One region of the Streptomyces sp. NPDC002853 genome, then DNA from elsewhere that is predicted to be linked to it. Evidence: riboswitches for the same ligand, from Rfam matches in the RefSeq annotation. Region 1 holds a riboswitch; each other region holds the start of a gene.
What was found. A riboswitch is a leader RNA that binds a small molecule or an ion and turns the genes downstream of it on or off. The one in region 1 is predicted to bind cyclic di-AMP.
Positions count from the first base shown of each region.

Region 2: another riboswitch for cyclic di-AMP. It lies ahead of ACWD02_RS17745 (M23 family metallopeptidase); the one in region 1 lies ahead of ACWD02_RS40285 (NlpC/P60 family protein).
Region 3: another riboswitch for cyclic di-AMP. It lies ahead of ACWD02_RS36610 (M23 family metallopeptidase); the one in region 1 lies ahead of ACWD02_RS40285 (NlpC/P60 family protein).
Region 4: another riboswitch for cyclic di-AMP. It lies ahead of ACWD02_RS24680 (transglycosylase family protein); the one in region 1 lies ahead of ACWD02_RS40285 (NlpC/P60 family protein).

Region 1 covers NZ_JBSFUS010000021.1:64,317-69,298, reverse strand. Annotated here, with positions in the region: gene pcrA (DNA helicase PcrA) at 1-1,493, opposite strand, end outside; cyclic di-AMP (ydaO/yuaA leader) riboswitch at 1,752-1,908, shown strand; gene ACWD02_RS40285 (NlpC/P60 family protein) at 1,917-3,119, shown strand; gene ACWD02_RS40280 (hypothetical protein) at 3,212-3,565, opposite strand; gene ACWD02_RS40275 (NlpC/P60 family protein) at 3,886-4,929, shown strand.
Region 2 covers NZ_JBSFUS010000006.1:118,737-123,718, forward strand. Annotated here, with positions in the region: gene ACWD02_RS17735 (M16 family metallopeptidase) at 1-376, shown strand, start outside; gene ACWD02_RS17740 (M16 family metallopeptidase) at 373-1,758, shown strand; cyclic di-AMP (ydaO/yuaA leader) riboswitch at 1,956-2,119, shown strand; gene ACWD02_RS17745 (M23 family metallopeptidase) at 2,132-2,935, shown strand; gene ACWD02_RS17750 (GntR family transcriptional regulator) at 3,146-3,805, shown strand; gene ACWD02_RS17755 (HPr family phosphocarrier protein) at 4,037-4,318, opposite strand; gene ACWD02_RS17760 (bifunctional acetate--CoA ligase family protein/GNAT family N-acetyltransferase) at 4,529-4,982, shown strand, end outside.
Region 3 covers NZ_JBSFUS010000016.1:20,484-25,465, reverse strand. Annotated here, with positions in the region: gene ACWD02_RS36630 (amino acid permease) at 1-859, shown strand, start outside; tRNA gene ACWD02_RS36625 (tRNA-Lys) at 970-1,042, shown strand; tRNA gene ACWD02_RS36620 (tRNA-Met) at 1,184-1,257, shown strand; gene ACWD02_RS36615 (PP2C family protein-serine/threonine phosphatase) at 1,406-2,563, shown strand; cyclic di-AMP (ydaO/yuaA leader) riboswitch at 2,766-2,912, shown strand; gene ACWD02_RS36610 (M23 family metallopeptidase) at 2,924-4,009, shown strand; gene ACWD02_RS36605 (aldo/keto reductase) at 4,141-4,982, shown strand, end outside.
Region 4 covers NZ_JBSFUS010000009.1:4,275-9,256, reverse strand. Annotated here, with positions in the region: gene ACWD02_RS24685 (transglycosylase family protein) at 132-1,139, shown strand; cyclic di-AMP (ydaO/yuaA leader) riboswitch at 1,322-1,509, shown strand; gene ACWD02_RS24680 (transglycosylase family protein) at 1,513-2,220, shown strand; gene eno (phosphopyruvate hydratase) at 2,443-3,723, shown strand; gene ACWD02_RS24670 (FtsB family cell division protein) at 3,838-4,317, shown strand; gene ACWD02_RS24665 (DUF501 domain-containing protein) at 4,362-4,904, shown strand; gene ACWD02_RS24660 (Ppx/GppA phosphatase family protein) at 4,901-4,982, shown strand, end outside.

The DNA.
Region 1 (4,982 bases):
TCGATCATCGCCTCCGCGCGGTCACCGATGCCCCTCTTGGGCACGTTCAGAATGCGCCGCAGCGGGACGGAGTCCTCCGGGTTGGCGAGCACCCGCAGATACGCGAGGACGTCCCGGACCTCCTTGCGCTCGTAGAAGCGGACGCCGCCGACGACCTTGTAGGGCAGGCCGACGCGGATGAAGATCTCTTCGAAGACACGCGACTGCGCGTTCGTCCGGTAGAAGATCGCGACGTCGCCCGCCTTCGCGTCGCCCGCGTCGGTGAGCCGGTCGATCTCGTCGGCGACGAACTGCGCCTCGTCGTGCTCGGTGTCGGCGACATAGCCGGTGATGCCCGCGCCCGCGCCCGCGTTGGTCCACAGGTTCTTGGGGCGGCGGCTTTCGTTGCGCTCGATGACGGCGTTGGCCGCGGTCAGGATCGTCTGCGTGGAGCGGTAGTTCTGCTCCAGGAGGATCGTGGTGGCGTCGGGGTAATCCTCCTCGAACTGGAGGATGTTGCGGATCGTCGCGCCGCGGAAGGCGTAGATCGACTGGTCCGCGTCACCCACGACACACAGCTCGGCCGGGTCGTCGCCCTCGCCTCCGGAGGGGCCCACCAGCTCGCGCACCAGGGCGTACTGCGCGTGGTTGGTGTCCTGGTACTCGTCGACCATCACGTGGCGGAAGCGGCGGCGGTAGTGCTCGGCGACGTCCGGGAACGCGCGGAACATGTGGACCGTCGTCATGATCAGGTCGTCGAAGTCGAGGGCGTTCGCCTCGCGCAGCCGCGACTGGTACATCGCGTACGCCTGGGCGAGCGTCTTCTCGAAGCCGTCGGCGGCCTGTCCTGCGAAGGTCTCCTCGTCGATCAGCTCGTTCTTCAGGTTCGAGATCTTGGCGCTGAAGGACTTCGGCGGGAACTTCTTCGGGTCGATGTCCAGGTCACGGCAGACCAGCGCCATCAGCCGCTTGGAGTCGGCGGCGTCGTAGATCGAGAAGGAGGAGGTGAAGCCGAGCTTCTTGGACTCGCGGCGCAGGATGCGGACGCACGCACTGTGGAACGTCGACACCCACATCGCGTTGGCCCGCGGCCCGACGAGCTGCTCGACGCGCTCCTTCATCTCGCCCGCGGCCTTGTTCGTGAACGTGATCGCCAGGATCTGCCCCGGGTGCACGTGGCGCTCGGCCAGGAGATACGCGATGCGGTGCGTGAGGACCCGGGTCTTGCCGGAGCCCGCGCCCGCGACGATGAGCAGCGGGGAGTCCGCGTGCACGACGGCCGCGCGCTGGTTCTCGTTCAGGCCGTCGAGCAGGGCCGCCGGGTCGATCACGGGGCGCGGGGCGCCGCCGCGGTAGTGCGCGTCCCGGGGCGTGGGCGCGTCGAACTTCCCGTCGAACAGATCATCCGGAACGGATTCCGGGGCACTGTCCTCGGGCGGCGGCGGGGGCTCCTCATCGGAAGCCCGTGAGGGCTTGAGGTCCGCCAGGAAGCTGTCATCAAAGAGGCTGCTCATCGCCTCCCGAGTCTAGGCGGCCCCACTGACAACCCGCCCCGGGTTCCGGCCAGGTCCACCCGCACACGCCCGGCCCGCATACACCCCGCCCGCGGACCGTCACGTTCCGCGACGACCCTGCGTGTCCGCGTCAAGAGCTTCGTAAAGTAACGAAAACGTATCGGGCATATCGAACATCAACCTTCACACGGACCACACGAGTTGGCTACCGTGCTCCGCGGGCTGCTCGTACTCCCACCGGCGAACCCCGCCGGGAACGGGTGGCCTCCGCCGAGTTCGATCTCCTCGGAGCCGGGGACCCACCAAGAACTTGGGGTGAATCGATCCCGTACGCAGTACGGGACCGTAGGGCAACCTTCCGGAACCACCCGCCCGAACCCGACAGCTAACCCGGTAGGCGGTCTACGGAAGGAGTCGCCTCCCTTGGCGTCGCACCGCAAGCCGCGGGCCCGCATCGCCGGCCTACGCACCGCTCCGGCCCTCGGCATCACGACGGCAGCCCTCACCTCCGTGGCTCTCCTGTCACAGAGCGCGCAAGCGGCACCGTCAGCGCCCCAGAAGCCCAGCCTCGAAGAGGTGCAGAAGAAGGTCGACGACCTCTACCACCAGGCGGGCGTGGCCACCCAGAAGTACAACTCGGTCAAGGAGCGCACCGACAAGCAGCGCAAGAAGGTCGACACCCTTCTCGACGATGTGGCCAAGCGCACCGACAAGCTGAACGAGGCGCGGCAGCGGCTGGGCACGTTCGCCGCGGCCCAGTACCGCACCGGCGGCGCCTCCGAGACCGCCACGATGATGCTCGCCGACGACCCGCAGGGGTTCTTCGACCAGAACCACCTGTCGGACCGGCTGACCGCGCGCCAGAAGAAGGCGGTCGACGACTACCAGACGCAGCAGGCCTCGGCGACGAAGCAACGCACGAAGGCCGCCAAGAGCCTGGAGACGCTGAGCGACTCGCGGGACGATCTGCGGACGAGCAAGCAGACCGTCCAGAAGAAGCTGGGCGCAGCGCGCACGATGCTCTCGGAGCTGACCGCCGAGGAGAAGGCGCGGCTCGCGGCGATCGAGAAGAAGAAGGAAGAAGCGGCCAAGCGCAAGGCTGCCGAGCTGGCGCGCAAGCAGGAGGCCGAGGCGGAGGCCAAGCGCAAGGCCGCGGAAGAGGCCGCGGCCAAGGAGCGCGAGAAGGAGAAGGAGACCCCGGATTCGGGCACGGGCTCGGGCTCGGGTTCCGGCACAGGCTCCGGCACCGGCTCCGGCGACACGGACAGTGGCTACGCGACGAAGGCCGCGAAGGTGATCAACTTCGCCGAGGCGCAGATCGGCAAGCCGTATGTGTGGGGCGCGACCGGCCCCGACTCCTACGACTGCTCCGGGCTCACCCAGGACGCGTGGAAGGCCGCGGGGATCTCCCTGCCGCGTACGACGTGGGACCAGGTGAAGGTCGGCACGACCGTGAAGACGGCCGACGCCAAGCCCGGCGACCTGGTCTTCTTCTACGACGACATCAGCCACGTCGGGATCTACATCGGCGACGGCAAGATGATCCACGCCCCGAAGCCGGGCACGAACGTCCGCGTGGAATCGATCTACTACATGCCGATCCACAGTGTGGTGCGCCCCGCCTGATCACCGGCGGAGGAGCCCCTACGCGCGCGTGGCCCGCATTCCCGGGGGGATGCGGGCCATGCGCGCGTGGTGGGCCGGTCGGATCTGCGGGCTCAGGTCCACAGCACGGCGATGAAGATGTTCGCGACGGTCAGCAGGCCGACGGCGCCGAACATCCCCTTGTCCACCTTCTCGTCGTCCCGCTTCACGTAGACCAGCGCGAGGATCACGATCAGGACGGCCATCTTGATGCCGATCTTGACGTTGTTGACGGGGTTGTCGTCCGCCTGGTTGAGGCCCACCAGGATCACGCCCGTGACGAGCATCGTGAGCGCGCCGTGCAGCATCGCGGGGTTGAAGCGGGCCGTGCCCTGGCCCATCTGCTTCATCTGGGTGAGGAAGCCGCCCAGGAGGGAGGCGATGCCGATGATGTGCAGGCCGACGAAGAGATGGGTGAGAACGTCCATGGCTCCGGAGCCTAGCCGGGGCCTTATCACCACTCCGTAGCCAGGTGGGCCCCGAACGCCGCATCGGTCACGCGCGCCTCCGAAGGGCTCCGGTCCGGCAGATCACGCAGTCACTTGCGGTCACCGAACAGCACACTTGCGGCAGTTGCGCACAATCCGTCACCAACCCGTGACGGTCAGGTTTAGCGTCCTTCGTCAGGTGACCGGCTCCCCACCGCCGCCCGGACCCGGGGCGGCAGTCGGCCACCACCGCCGAGAATCCGGCGGCGGCCCGCTCCCCCTGTGCGGGCCGTCGCCGGAACCCAAAGGAGCCCCCCTTCGTGGCAGCGCACCGCAAGCCGAAACAGCGCTCGCTCAGTGGCCATACGGCCCGTACCGCCGCCACCATCGCCCTCGCGGGAGCCGCCACGGCCACCGCCTTCGACGGCACCGGGCACGCGGACCCACGGCTCAGCCCGGCCGAGGTGAAGTCCAAGGTCGACGCGCTCTACCGCGAGGCCGAGATCGCCACCGAGAAGTACAACGGAGCCAAGGAGAAGGCCGAGGGCGCCGAGAAGTCCCTGGGCGAGCTGCGTGACGAGGCGGCCCGCAAGACGGACAAGCTCAACTCGGCACGCGAAGGACTCGGTTCGATCGCCGCCGCGCAGTACCGCAGCGGCGGCATCGACCCCGCCGTCCAGCTCGCGCTCTCCTCCGACCCGGACGAGTACCTCGAGCGCGCCGCGATCGCCGACCGCGCGGACAGCCGCCAGGCGGCGGCCGTCACCGGCGTGCAGAAGCAGCTCCGGGAGATCGACCAACTGCGCACCGAGGCCGACGACACCCTCACGCACCTCAAGTCCCGTCAGGCGGAGCTGAAGAAGCACAAGAAGACGGTCACCGGAAAGCTCGGTGCGGCCAAGCGGCTCCTGTCACAGCTCACCGGCGATCAGCGCGCGGAGCTCGCGGGCGAGGGCAGGGCGTCCCGTGACGCGGGCCGTGACGGCCTCCCGGACGCCCGGGGCAAGGCACCCAACTCCCGCGCCTCGGCGGCCGTCTCGTACGCCTACAAGGCCCTCGGCAGCCCTTACGTGTGGGGAGCCACCGGGCCCGACGCATTCGACTGCTCGGGGCTCACCCAGGCCGCGTACCGGTCGGCGGGCGTGGGTCTGCCGCGCACGACGTACGCGCAGATCGCCGCGGGCGAGCGGGTCCCGCGCTCCCAACTCCAGCCGGGTGACCTGGTCTTCTTCTACCAGGGCATCAGCCATGTGGGCCTCTATGTGGGCAACGGCCAGATGATTCACGCCCCGAACCCGAGCGCGCCGGTCCGCCTCGCACCGATCAGCCAGATGCCGTTCGCGGGGGCGACGCGAGTGGCGTGAGGGGCCCCGGGGCACCCCGAGGGACCGTGTGCGACCCGAGGCCGGGCCGTCGG
Region 2 (4,982 bases), on a different contig from region 1:
GAAGACGTCCGGTGACGTCGAGGTCCCCGTCATCGAGGCCGCGGTCGACGAGGAGCTCGCCCGCTTCGCGGAAGAGGGCCCCACCGAGGAGGAGATGGAGCGCGCCCAGGCACAGCTGGAGCGCGAGTGGCTCGACCGTCTCTCCACGGTGGCGGGCCGCGCGGACGAACTCTGCCGGTACGCGGTCCTGTTCGGCGACCCGCAGCTCGCCCTCACCGCCGTCGGGCGCGTCCTGGACGTCACCGCGGAAGAGGTCAGGGCGGCCGCCGCCGCGCGCCTGCGCCCCGACAACCGCGCGGTGCTCGTGTACGAGCCCATCGAGGGCGCTGCCGCCGCCGAAGCCACCGACGAGGACGAAGAGGAGGCGGCGAAGTGACCGAGGCCGCAACGATGCAGTTCCACCCGCAGCCCCAGGCGGGCGACGCACGGCCGTGGGCCTTCCCCGCGCCCGAGCGCGCCACCCTGGACAACGGCCTCACGGTGCTGCGCTGCCACCGCCCCGGCCAGCAGGTCGTCGCGGTGGAGGTCCACCTGGAGGCGCCGCTCGAAGCCGAGCCCGCCGGCCTGGACGGCGTCGCCACCATCATGGCGAGGGCCTTCAACGAAGGCACGGACAAGCACTCCGCCGAGGACTTCGCCGCCGAACTCGACCGCTGCGGCGCCACCATGGACGCGCACGCCGACCACCCCGGCGTACGCGTATCGCTCGAAGTCCCGGTCTCCCGCCTCCCGAAGGCGCTCGGTCTGCTCTCCGACGCCCTGCGCGCCCCCGCCTTCGCGGACAGCGAGATCGAGCGCCTCGTGCGCAACCGCCTTGACGAGATCCCGCACGAGGCCGCCAACCCGGGGCGTCGCGCCGCCAAGGAGCTCTCCCGGCAGCTCTTCCCGGCGACCTCGCGCATGTCGCGCCCCCGTCAGGGCACCGAGGAGACGGTGACGCCCATCGACTCGGCGGCGGTGCGCGCCTTCTACGAGAAGCACGTGCGTCCCGCCACGGCGACCGTCGTCGTCGTGGGCGACCTGACCGGTGTCGATCTGGACGCCGTGCTCGCCGACACCATCGGGGCCTGGACGGGCGGCACCGCCGAGCCGCGTCCGGTGCCCCCGGTGACCGCGGACGACACCGGGCGTGTCGTCATCGTGGACCGCCCCGGAGCCGTCCAGACGCAGCTGCTCATCGGCCGCGTGGGACCGGACCGCCACGACCGCGTGTGGCCCGCGCAGGTGCTCGGCACGTACTGCCTCGGAGGCACCCTCACCTCGCGCCTCGACCGCGTCCTGCGCGAGGAGAAGGGATACACCTACGGCGTACGGTCGTTCGCCCAGGTCCTGCGTTCCGCACCGGACGGCACCGGCGCCGCGATGCTCGCCATCAGCGGCTCCGTGGACACCGAGTCCACGGGCCCGGCGCTCGACGACCTGTGGAAGGTCCTGCGCACCCTCGCGGCCGACGGCCTCACGGACGCCGAGCGCGATGTCGCCGTGCAGAACCTGGTGGGCGTGGCCCCGCTCAAGTACGAGATGGCGGCGTCCGTCGCGGCCACCCTCGCCGACCAGGTCGAGCAGCACCTGCCGGACGACTTCCAGGCCCAGCTGTACCGCCAGTTGGCCGCGACCGGCACCGTGGAGGCCACTGCCGCCGTCGTGAGCGCCTTCCCGGTGGACCGGCTGGTGACGGTGCTGGTCGGTGACGCCGCGCAGATCGAGGAGCCCGTCAGGGCGCTCGGCATCGGTGAAGTGAGTGTGGTCACGGGCTGAGTGGCAGTCAGGACATATCGGGACCCCAGTGGCTGAGATTTACCACTGGGGTCCTCTTATGTCCGAATTGATATGGAGGTTACGTGTCTGACCTGTGGCGTGCGCTACAAAAGCTCTGATCCGTTTGTCGTTTGAAAGATGGCCCGCTTAGCGTCATCCCGGCTGTTCGTCATGCAGTACGCCGCACCCGCGGCACCGGACAGTCATCGCCGAGTCCCCGTACGGCGCGAGCCAGGGGAGCCGGGGACCCACATGTCCCCTTGGGGTGAATCGGGAACCTTGCCGTCAGGTGAGGGACTCGTAGGAGACCTTCCTGCTCCGAACCCGTCAGCTAACCCGGTAGGCGAGAAGGAAGGAAAGGATCAGCCGCTTCATGGCGTTCACCCGTGCCACCGGGAAGCACCGTCGCCCGAGCCGCCTCACGCGTACGACCGCGAACGTGGCGGGCGTCGCCGCCCTCACCACCACCGGTGTCATCGGAGGCCTGGCCGCTCCGGCGCTCGCCGCCGACGACGCGGCGGCTCTTGAGCACACCGGCCTGACCCAGGCCATCTCCGTGGGCGACTCGCTCGCCGAGAGCATCGACGCGCAGGCCGCTGCCCAGCAGCAGGCCGCCGACGACGCCGCAGCCGCCAAGAAGGCCGAAGAGGCCGCCAAGAAGAAGGCCGAAGAGGCGAAGCGCAAGGCCGAGGCCGAGGCGAAGGCCAAGGCCAAGAAGGAGCGCGAGGCCAAGGAGCGTGCCGCTCGCGAGGCCGAGCGCAAGCGCCTCAACAGCTACGTCTCCCCGATCTCCGGCTCGTACGTCTCCACGGGCTATCAGACCGGCGGCGCCATGTGGTCCTCCGGCAGCCACACCGGCGTGGACTTCCACGCGGCCTCCGGTACGTCGGTCCACGCGGTCGGCTCCGGCACCGTCGTCGAGGCCGGCTGGGGCGGCGCCTACGGCAACAACGTGGTCATCAAGATGAACGACGGCACGTACACCCAGTACGGCCACATGTCGTCCCTCGGCGTCACGGTCGGCCAGGCGGTCACTCCGGGCCAGCAGATAGGCCTCTCCGGCTCCACCGGCAACTCCAGCGGCCCGCACCTGCACTTCGAGGCCCGCACCGGCGCGGACTACGGCACGGACATCGACCCCGTCTCGTACCTCCGCTCGCACGGCGTCAACGTCTGATCCCAGCGGTCGAACGCGGACGCACGAGCGTCACTGATTCACCGAAAGCCCCGGCTCGTCGAGCCGGGGCTTTCGCCGTTCCCGCATCTCCTCTGGCCAAAAGTATCCCTGGATTTCAGCCTGCCGTCGGAAATTCGGCCGCCCTGCAATAGAGTCGCAGAACAGGCGTCGATCGACCGCGTTTCGCGGGGATTAAGGCGGAGGTCAGTCATGCGCATTCCCGCGCACTCGGTATGCACGGCAATCCGGGACGACATCGTCTCCGGTGTCTACGAACGGGGCGGCCGGCTCACCGAGGAACTGCTCGCGCGCCGCTACGGAGTCTCCCGTGTCCCGGTGCGCGAAGCCCTGCGCACCCTCGAGGCAGAGGGCTTCGTCGTCACACGCCGGCACGCGGGCGCGTGCGTCGCGGAGCCGACCGCGCAGGAGGCCGCCGACCTCCTCGAGATCCGCGCGCTCCTGGAGCCTCTGGGCGCCGCTCGCGCCGCCCATCGCCGCACGGAGGCGCACCTGAAGGTCCTGCGCGGTCTCGTCAGGCTCGGTCAGGAGCGGGCGAGGCGGGGACACAGCGAGGATCTGCGCTCCCTGGGCGGCTGGTTCCACGAGACGCTCGCCCAGGCTTCCGGCAGCCCGGGCCTCACGGCCTTGCTCACCCAGCTCCGGCACAAGATCGCCTGGATGTACGTGGTCGAGGCGTCTGCCGCTCCCGCCGAGGCCTGGGCCGAGTACGCCGCGATCGTCGACGCGGTGACGCGCGGGGACGCGGAGCGCGCCAGGTCGCTCACCGCGGCCCACACGGAGCGGACGACGGCCGCGCATCGTGTGAGGGATTCGCAACATGTCGTAAACACGGTGGGCCTGCGGCATTAACAGAGGCGCCGTATACAAAGAAGTGCTATTCGGAGGGGGCGAATTCCTGCTGCCCGAATTCAGCTTCCGATGCCCTGCGCCGGTATTCGGTCAATGGGCACAGTCGATGAGCGCAGCCAATGGGTACGGTCAATGCGTGCGGTCAAGCGTGTGGTCAATGGGCATGGAAAAGCCGTAGGGCCCGCCCCCATTTCGGGGGAGGGCCCTACGGCGTATGAGTCTCAGCCTTTGTCAGACGGTCTCGGGGAGTTCCTCGAGGCCGTCCGCGACCAGCTTCGCCAGACGGTCGAGGGCGGCGTCCGCACCCTCGGCGTCGGAGGCGAGCACGATCTCCTCGCCGCCCTGCGCGCCCAGACCGAGCACCGCGAGCATGGAGGCGGCGTTCACGGGGTTGCCGTCAGCCTTGGCGATCGTCACGGGGACGCCGGCGGCGGTGGCCGCGCGGACGAAGATGGAGGCGGGTCGGGCGTGAAGGCCCTCGGCCCAGCCGACGTTGACGCGGCGCTCAGCCATGTGTTGCTGCCCTTCCAGGTGTCTCACACTTGTCTAGACCAGTGTCTCATGCCGTCACGAGTGCTCCGCCGGGCCGCAGGTCCATACGGTGCCGGCCGATGGTCCGGCTCCGTCGACCGTACGTCCTCGCGCCCCGGGCCCTCGTCCCGCTGTTCGACGTCTCCTAGCCTGCCCCGGCCAAGGCGGCCCCGCGACCCGTACCCTGGGCCCATGCAGACCCCGTCGGACCGGCACGCATACCCCTCCCACTGGGAAGCCGATGTCGTCCTGCGTGACGGAGGCACCGCCCGGATCAGGCCGATCACGGCCGAGGACGCGGACCGCCTGGTCAGCTTCTACGAACAGGTCTCGGACGAGTCGAAGTACTACCGCTTCTTCGCGCCCTACCCCCGTCTGTCCGCCAAGGACGTGCACCGCTTCACCCATCACGACCAGGTGGACCGGGTGGGTCTCGCGGCCACCGTGGGCGGTGAGTTCATCGCCACCGTGCGCTTCGACCGCATCGACGAGCGCGGCATGTCCGCCAGCGCGCCCGCCGACGAGGCCGAGGTCGCCTTCCTCGTGCAGGACGCCCATCAGGGCAGGGGGGTCGCCTCCACCCTGCTCGAACACATCGCCGCCGTCGCCAGGGAGCGCGGCATCCGCCGCTTCGCCGCCGAGGTGC
Region 3 (4,982 bases), on a different contig from region 1:
GTACGTGGCTCTCATCGGGCTGCTGATGGCTCAGTACACCTTCACCGGGTACGACGCCTCCGCGCACATGACCGAGGAGACGCACGACGCGTCCACCGCCGGGCCCAAGGGCATCGTCCGCTCCATCTGGACGTCGTGGATCGCGGGCTTCGTGCTGCTCCTCGGCTTCACGTTCGCCATCCAGTCGTACGACGGGGCCCGTGAGTCGGCGACGGGGGCTCCGCCCGCCCAGATCCTCCTCGACGCGCTCGGAGCGACCACGGGCAAGCTGCTCCTGCTCGTCGTCATCGGCGCGCAGCTCTTCTGCGGCATGGCGTCGGTGACCGCCAACTCCCGCATGATCTACGCCTTCTCGCGGGACGGAGCGCTGCCGTTCTCGCACATCTGGCACTCGGTCAACTCGCGTACGCGCACGCCTGTCGCGGCCGTCTGGCTCGCGGCCCTCGGCGCGCTCGTCCTCGGTCTTCCCTACCTGATCAACGTCACGGCGTACGCGGCGGTGACGTCCATCGCCGTCATCGGGCTCTACATCGCCTACGTCATCCCGACCCTCCTGAGGCTGCGCAAGGGCGAGGAATTCGAGCGCGGGCCCTGGCACTTGGGGCGCTTCTCCCGCCCGATCGGCATCGTCGCGGTGGCCTGGGTCGGCGTGATCACCGTGCTCTTCATGCTGCCGCAGGTCTCGCCCGTCACCTGGGAGACCTTCAACTACGCCCCGATCGCGGTCCTGGTGGTCCTCGGGTTCGCCGCCACCTGGTGGTTCGCTTCGGCCAGGCACTGGTTCCTGAACCCGGACCACGAGCGCACGGCGGCCCGCGAGGCGGCTAGGCGCGGGGCGCCGAAACCGGCCGACCCCTGAGCGCGCGGCGGCCGTTCCGGGCCCGTCGCGGAGCGCGCGACGGGCCCGGGAGGCGATACCCGATCGGACGGCCGGGCCTCTGCGGCTATGCTCGTGGGGTGCATCCGCACGGACCGTTAGCTCAATTGGCAGAGCAGTGGACTTTTAATCCATTGGTTGTGGGTTCGAGTCCCACACGGTCTACCGAGAAGGCCCAGGCCGGGGAGTTCCCCGACCTGGGCCTTCGGTGCGTTCGGCGGATGGCCTTCCCGCGGCCTGCCGGCAGGGCCCTCCGCAACCGGTTCGCTTTCACTCCCCCTGATGGCGTAGAGTTGCATTCAACGGCGCGGGGTGGAGCAGCTCGGTAGCTCGCTGGGCTCATAACCCAGAGGTCGCAGGTTCAAATCCTGTCCCCGCTACTAAAGACCGAAGGCCCGGATCCAGAAATGGATCCGGGCCTTCGGTGTTTTCCGCCGCGGTGAAGGCGCTGCCAGAGGACAGTCCGGCCGATAGCCCGGTCGGCCCACACCGGTCGCCCCACGCCGCCCCTCCGGGAACCCTGAGTGAGTGGGGCAGCGAGGAGGAATCGGCGGGGGCGGCGGCAGGCGTCCCGATGTCCGGCACGAGCGTGCGCTCGTGCGGGCTCTCCCCCTGCTGCTCATCGTCCTCGGGATCGTGTACGACGTCTCTACCCCGCCCAGGTTCACCGCCGTACCCCTGTTCACCGCGGCCCCGCTCATCGCAGCGCCCTTCTACTCGCTGCTCAGCACCGTCCTCATCGGCGCCGCCTCCTGCACCGCCGTGCTCGCCCTGCACTTCAAGACGAGCACCACCACCGACGTCGAGGCCGTCACCGAACTGATCACGGTGGCGACCGTCGCCGTTCTCGCCGTCGTCATCAACCGCGTCGTACGCCGCAGCGACAGACAGCTCGCGTCCGCCCGCTCCATCTCCGAGGCCGCCCAGCGCGCGGTGCTGCCGCAGCCGGACCCCCACATCGGCGGTCTCGACGTCGCGGCGCGGTACGAGGCCGCGGAGGCCGACGCGTTCATCGGCGGCGATCTGTACGCGGTGCAGGACACCCCGCACGGTGTCCGCGTCATCGTCGGCGACGTACGGGGCAAGGGCATGGGCGCGGTGGCGGCCGTCGCCGTGGTGATCGGGGCGTTCCGGGAGGCCGCCGAGCAGGAGACCACGCTGGAGGCCGTGGCGCAGCGCCTGGAGCGTGCCCTCGCGCGTGAGGGCACACGGCGCGACGGGCTCGACGCCTTCGAGGGATTCACCACGGCCGTCCTCGCGGAGATCCCGCACGGCGACGGTCTGGTGCGTCTCATCAACCGCGGGCACCCGGGCCCGCTGCTCCTGCGCGGCGACGGACGGCTGTGCGTCATGTCCGCCACCGAGCCCGCGCTGCCGCTCGGGATGGGCGACCTGGGCGCCTGGCCGGACCGCGCGGACGAGACGGAGTTCCCGCCGGGGGCGATGCTGCTGCTCTACACCGACGGGCTCTCCGAGGCGCGTGACGTCCGGGGCGAGTTCTACGACCCGGCGGCGCGGCTCGGCGGCCGGATCTTCCCGGGGCCGGGCGGCCCCGACGCGCTCCTGACGACGCTCGTCGAGGAAGTGCGGCGGCACACCGGGGGCGGGGGGACCGACGACATGGCGTTGCTCGCGGTGCGGCGGCCCCTGTCACCGGCCGTGACGGAAGGACACCACTCCGCATAACAACTGACGTACTGTCAAGGAGATGTGAAGCTCCGGTGTGTGAAGAAGTGGGGTCAACTCGCCCCGTTCCGGCCCCCGGTGTCCCGATAAGTACGTGCCATGTGCGTTAACGATCAGTCGGAACAGCTTGGAATACCGGCCCGCTGTCTATTAACGTTCGATAACGCAGCGCGGTCGTCCCAGCCGTCACTCGAGTCGGCTCCGCGCGCACGCGCCTAATCCCGAAAGGGAGCCGGGGAACCACTAATTGGGGTGAATCGGGCATCTGTGCCTCCGTGCCAGATGCTCGTAGGAGACCTTCCTGCTCCGAACCCGTCAGCTAACCCGGTAGGCGAGAAGGAAGGAAAGGAGTGCGCCCCAGTGGCGTCCAACCGCCCTGCCCCCCAAGGCGTTTACGTACCGAATGACGACGATTTCGGTGGGTACGACGACAATTCCTGGGAGGAATGGAACCCCACCGAGGAGTCCATCCGTCCCGTCCGCGGCAGGCACCGCGTCCACAAGCGGGGTGGTGGCGGGCTCGCCCGCAGCTCCACGGTTCTCGGCGTAGGCGTCATCGCCGCCGTCGGCGCGGGCGGCATCGCCACCGCGCAGGACGGCAAGCCCCCGGTCTCCATCGCGATGCCGGACCTCTCGGCCGTCACGGACTCGCTGCCGGAGGCCAAGTCGCTTCCGGGCGTGGGGTCCTTGATATCCGACGACTCGGCCGACTCGGGTTCCGCGGACAACGGCGTGGTGACCGCTGCAGCGCCGCTCAGTGCCGCCGGCCTCAGCGCCGCCGACACCGAGCAGGGCACCACGGACGCGGGCGAGGCACTGCGGGCCCGCATCATGGAGCAGGCGGAGAACCAGCAGGACCAGGCGGACGACGCGGTCCAGAAGGCCGCCGAGGAAGCCGCCGTCAAGCAGGCCGCCGCCCAGGCCGCCGCCAAGCAGACCGCGGCCGAGAAGAAGATCGCCGCCGAGAAGGCCGCCGCGAAGAAGAAGGCCGAGGCCGCCGCCAAGAAGAAGGCCGAGGCGGAGCGCCTGGCCAAGCTCGCGAAGAGCTACACGCTCCCCGTCGCCTCGTACACGCTCACCGGCACCTTCGGTCAGCCCGGCTCCATGTGGTCCTCCGGCTACCACACCGGCCTGGACTTCGCGGCTCCGACGGGCACGCCCATCAAGGCCGTCCACTCCGGCACCATCAAGGAAGCCGGCTGGGCTGGGGCGTACGGCTACCGCACGATCCTCGAACTCGACGACGGCACCGAGATCTGGCTCTGCCACCAGTCCTCGATGAGCGTCAGCGCCGGCCAGAAGGTCACCACCGGCGAGACCATCGGCCGCGTCGGCGCGACCGGCAACGTCACCGGCGCCCACCTCCACATGGAGGTCCACCCGGGCGGCGACTCCACCGGGGTCGACCCGGCGGCGTGGCTGCGCGGCAAGGGTCAGTCGATCTGAGGTAACCCCAGTACCCCGGCGGTCCTGGCGACAACCCCCCGACGTCAGGGCTGCCGGTCCGGCATGCCCGCTCCTCCCCGAAAGCGGGGGTCGTACGGAATTCCATGCTCCGTACAGGTGTTGATCCCCTCATGACTTCTCTCCGCAAGCTTGGCTCGTCCGACCTCGAGGTCTTCCCGCTCGCCCTGGGCGGCAACGTCTTCGGCTGGACGGCCGACGAGGCGCAGTCCTTCGACGTGCTCGACGCCTACACCGCCGCGGGCGGCAACTTCATCGACACCGCCGACGTCTACTCGGCCTGGGTGCCCGGCAACAAGGGCGGCGAGTCCGAGACCGTGATCGGCAACTGGTTCGCCGCGCGCGGCAACCGTTCCGACGTCGTGCTCGCCACCAAGGTCGGTGCCCACCCCGACTTCAAGGGCCTGTCCGCGAACACCATCAAGGCCGGTGCCGAGGAGTCGCTGCGCCGTCTGCGCACCGATTACATCGACCTCTACTACACGCACTACGACGACCCGGCCGTCCCGGTCGAGGAGGTCATCGGCGCGCTCGACGACCTGGTGACGTCCGGCAAGGTGCGCGCCATCGCCGCGTCCAACGTGACCCCCGAGCGGCTCCAGGAGTTCCTGGACTTCTCCGACCGCGAGGGCCTCGCGCGCTACTCGGTCCTTCAGCCGCACTACAACCTCGTCTCGCGCGACACGTACGAGGGCCCGCTGGAGCAGGTCGCCTCCCGCTCGGGCCTCGCCGCCGTCCCGTACTACGCGCTCGCCTCGGGCTTCCTGACCGGCAAGTACCGCCCGGGTGCGAAGGTCGACAGCGCGCGGGCCGAGGGCGCCGGCAAGCACCTGGAGACCGAGCGCGGCCGGCGTGTGCTCGCCGCGCTCGACGAGGTCGCCGAGGCCCGTGGCGCCGAGCTCGCGACGGTCGCCCTCGCGTGGCTCGCGGCCCAGCCGACGGTGGCGGCGCCGAT
Region 4 (4,982 bases), on a different contig from region 1:
CGTCAAGACTGTGACTTTCACGTGATCTCCGCTGCATCGACTTGTGACAAGCGTTCGACTGCCGCTACGTTCACCGACGACTCGGCATCCCGTGCCGCAGTCGTCGCTCCAGTCACGCGAAAGGCAACCGCATGCTCTCCGGCAATGGTCGTCACCGACGCCCCCGCCAGGCCCCGGCCCTGATCGTCGCGGCAGGAGTGGCGGGATCGGCCATCGCGATCCCGCTGCTCGGCGCCACCAGCGCGAGCGCGGCGGACACCGCCACGTGGGACAAGCTCGCGGAGTGCGAGAGCGGCGGATCCTGGAGCGCGGACGCGGGCAACGGCTACTACGGCGGGCTCCAGCTCTCGCAGCAGACGTGGGAGGAGTACGGCGGCCTCGACTTCGCGCCGAGCGCCGACCAGGCGAGCCGCTCCCAGCAGATCTCGGTGGCCGAGAAGGTCCTCGACGACCAGGGTGCCGACGCCTGGCCGAGCTGTGCGCCGATCGCCGGTCTCACCGAGGGCGGTGCCGCCGCCGACGTCGACCCGGGCGCCCCGATCACGACCATTCCTTCTGACGAGCCGTCGGAATCGACCGGGTCCGGCGAGTCGTCGAAGCCGGGCGGGTCGGACGAGGCCGACGCGTCGCCGAGCGAGTCGGCCGACCCCTCGGACAGCGCCGAGCCGTCCGGGAAGCCGGACTCCGATGACGCGTCACGAGACAAGAATCACGACGAGTCGGGCAAGTCGGATGACTCGGGCGACTCGGGTGACTCGGATGAGTCGGCCGAGCCCGGTGACTCGACCAAGTCCGGCGAACCGGACAAGTCCGGGCGTGACGAGACCACTTCGCCCGCCCCCTCGCCCTCCACCGGCGAGGGTGAAGGCCGTCACCGCGGCGGCAGCGCCGACGACGAGGCGTCCGAAGGCTCCGCCCGCGAGGGTTCGGGCCGGCACGCCTCCCGTGGCGACGAGCGCGAGCACGACGTCTCCGACGGGACGTACACGGTCCGTTCCGGAGACAGCCTCTCGGTCATCGCCGACGACCTGGAGGTGAAGGGCGGGTGGACCGAGCTGTACGCCGAGAACGAGAAGTCGGTCGGCTCCGACCCCGATCTCATCCTTCCCGGTCAGAGCCTCGATTTGGGCGAAAAGTAGGGGTAGTTGGCGAGTCGCTTTGCGCTCGATGTCCCAATTGGCGCAAGTGAGACATGGGTCTCAGAAGCCCTGATCGTCTTTGAAATTCGGGCGATCGCATGTCTACGGTCGTGACCGCTCGCCACAGCGGGCCCCGCCGGTCGGTACGCCGAGTCCTGCCAACGGCCGTTCGGGAACAGTCGTCGCGTAATGCGCCGTAGGCAGGAGCGGGGGAACCAAGGTTTCCGCCGGGCCCGGCCGTTGAGCCTCGCGAGAGCGAGGCACACGGACGGGAACGGCTAGGGGTTAAGTCGCGCTCAGGAAGCGCGGCCGGGCAACCACATCGGCCCGAACCCGACAGCTCACCTCGCAGGCGTCGGTGAGGGGATCACTCATGCTGTTTTCCAGCAAGGGCAAGCACCGCCGCCCGTCCAAGGCCACCCGTGTCGCCACGCTCGCCGGCGTCACCGGTGTCGCGGTCGCAGCCCCGCTGATGGCGGCCGGTCAGGCCTCCGCCGCCACGAACTCCGAGTGGGACGCCGTCGCGCAGTGCGAGTCGGGCGGCAACTGGTCGATCAACACCGGCAACGGCTACACCGGCGGCCTGCAGTTCTCGTCGTCCACCTGGGCCGCGTACGGCGGCACGAAGTACGCGCCCACCGCCGACAAGGCCTCCAAGGCCCAGCAGATCGAGATCGGCGAGAAGGTCCTCGCGGGTCAGGGCAAGGGTGCCTGGCCGAGCTGCGGCGTCGGCCTCTCGGGCGCGTCCAACGAGGGTGGCGGTGCGCAGGAGAGCGCCCCGCAGCAGACCCAGGAGCAGCCCAAGAGCCAGCCCAGCGCCCAGACCGAGCAGCCGCAGCAGGCCGCTCCGAAGGCCGAGGCCGCCCCGAAGGCCGAGTCCGAGAAGACCGTCGAGACCCCGACCGGAAAGACGGTCAAGAAGGGCGACGGCGAGTACAAGGTCAAGAAGGGTGACACCCTCTCCAAGATCGCCAAGGCCGAGGACGTCAAGGGCGGCTGGCACAAGGTGTACAAGCTCAACGGCGACATCATCGACAACGCCGACATGATCTTCCCCGGCCAGCAGCTCCACCTGAGCTAGTCCTGGCGGGGCACCCCCCTCCCCGCCCCGGTGCGCGTATCCCCCGTACGCACCGGGGCGGGGTTCCTTTGTGCTCCACGCTTTGTTCCGTTCGGAAACATTTTGCTCTCGGTTTGTCCACAGGGCGGTCGCTCGGCTGGCTCTTGTCCGGGAGCCGGTTAGGCTCGTGTCCGCGAGGCCAACGCCCCGCGTACCCGCGTCACATCCCAGAAGGAGATGCTCGTGCCGTCCATCGACGTCGTCGTAGCCCGGGAAATCCTGGACTCCCGAGGCAACCCCACGGTCGAGGTCGAGGTCGGCCTCGACGACGGCAGCACGGGTCGTGCCGCCGTTCCGTCCGGTGCGTCCACCGGTGCTTTCGAGGCCATCGAACTCCGTGACGGTGACCCCAACCGTTACATGGGCAAGGGCGTGGAGAAGGCCGTCCTCGCCGTCATCGAGCAGATCGGCCCGGAGCTCGTCGGGTACGACGCGACCGAGCAGCGCCTGATCGACCAGGCGATGTTCGACCTCGACGCCACCGACAACAAGGGCTCGCTCGGCGCCAACGCCATCCTCGGCGTCTCGCTCGCCGTCGCGCACGCCGCGTCGGAGGCCTCCGACCTCCCGCTCTTCCGCTACCTCGGTGGCCCGAACGCGCACCTGCTGCCCGTTCCGATGATGAACATCCTGAACGGCGGGTCGCACGCGGACTCGAACGTCGACATCCAGGAGTTCATGATCGCGCCGATCGGCGCGGAGTCGTTCTCCGAGGCCCTGCGCTGGGGCACCGAGGTCTACCACACGCTGAAGAAGGTCCTGAAGGACAAGGGCCTCTCCACCGGCCTGGGCGACGAGGGCGGCTTCGCCCCGAACCTGGACTCCAACCGCGCCGCGCTCGACCTCATCCTCGAGGCCATCAAGCAGGCCGGTTACGTCCCCGGCGAGCAGATCGCGCTCGCGCTCGACGTCGCCGCGTCCGAGTTCTACAAGGACGGCACGTACTCCTTCGAGGGCAAGGACCGCTCGGCCGCCGAGATGACCGAGTACTACGAGGAGCTCGTCGCCTCGTATCCGCTCGTCTCCATCGAGGACCCGCTGTTCGAGGACGACTGGGCCGGCTGGAACGTCATCACCGAGAAGCTCGGCGACAAGGTTCAGCTCGTGGGCGACGACCTGTTCGTCACCAACCCCGAGCGCCTCGCCCGCGGCATCGAGGAGAAGTCGGCCAACGCCCTCCTGGTGAAGGTCAACCAGATCGGCTCGCTGACCGAGACCCTGGACGCCGTCGAGATGGCCCAGCGCAGCGGCTTCAAGTGCATGATGTCCCACCGCTCCGGCGAGACCGAGGACGTCACCATCGCCGACCTCGCCGTCGCCACGAACTGCGGCCAGATCAAGACCGGCGCCCCGGCCCGCTCCGAGCGCGTCGCCAAGTACAACCAGCTGCTCCGCATCGAGGAGATCCTGGACGACGCCGCGGTGTACGCGGGCCGTTCGGCGTTCCCCCGCTTCAAGGGCTGAACCGCTTCCGAGCTCCGGCTCGGGCCTCGGCTCCGCTGAGTAGATACGTACGTCCCCGTACTCGGTCCCGTACCGTGTGCGGGGACGTTCGTACGTATCGGGGAGGCGGCACACATGGCCGTGAAGGACCGCGACCGGTTCTCCACCGCGACCAGGCTGCGGCTGCTCGGCGAGCAGACCGCGGAGCGTGTCTACCGCTCCCAGACCAAGCGCCAGGCGCGCCGCTCCCGGCTCACGGGACGCGCCGCGCTCCTCGCGCTCGTGCTGTGCTCGCTGGTCGTCGCGCTCGCCTATCCGATAAGGCAGTACGTCTCCCAGCGCGCGGAGATCGACGACCAGCGCAAGGAGCAGGCCGAGCGACGCGAGCACGTCGAGCGGCTGAAGGACGAGAAGGCCCGCTGGCGGGACGACGCGTACGCGGAGCAGCGCATCCGGGACCGGCTGCACTTTGTGATGCCGGGCGAGACCGGCTACACGGTCATCGACCCCGACGCGGCGAAGAAGCAGCGCACCGACCAGGGGGCCGCCGCCAGGCCCTGGTACTCGAACGTCTGGGACGGCGTCGACAAGGCGGACCGCCCGGCCGGGAACTGACATCCCAGCACCACCTCTCGTAGAGAACCGATCGAAAGACAGGCATGGAAACGCCCCCGTCGACCACCCCGCGCACCGAGCCCACCGACGCCGACGTCGAGGCCTTCAAGCAGCAGCTCGGCCGCCCGCCGCGCGGCCTGCGGGCCATCGCCCACCGCTGCCCGTGCGGGCAGCCGGACGTCGTCGAGACGGCGCCGCGCCTTCCCGACGGGACGCCGTTCCCGACGACGTACTACCTGACGTGTCCGCGGGCCGCCTCCGCGATCGGGACGCTCGAGGCCAACGGCGTCATGAAGGAGATGTCGGAGCGGCTGAAGACGGACCCCGAACTGGCGGCCGCCTACCGCAAGGCGCACGAGGACTACATCGCGCGCCGTGACGCCATCGAGGTCCTGGAGGGCTTCCCGAGCGCGGGCGGCATGCCGGACCGCGTGAAGTGCCTGCACGTCCTGGTCGGCCACTCCCTGGCCGCGGGCCCCGGCGTGAACCCGCTGGGCGACGAGGCGATCGCGATGCTGCCGGAGTGGTGGGCCAAGGGGCCGTGCGTCACGCCGTGCGCCGAAGCCGACGAGGAGCCCGCCAAGTGACCCGCGTGGCCGCCATCGACTGCGGCACGAATTCCATCCGCCTGCTGGTGGCTGACGCCGACCCCGAGACCGGCGAAC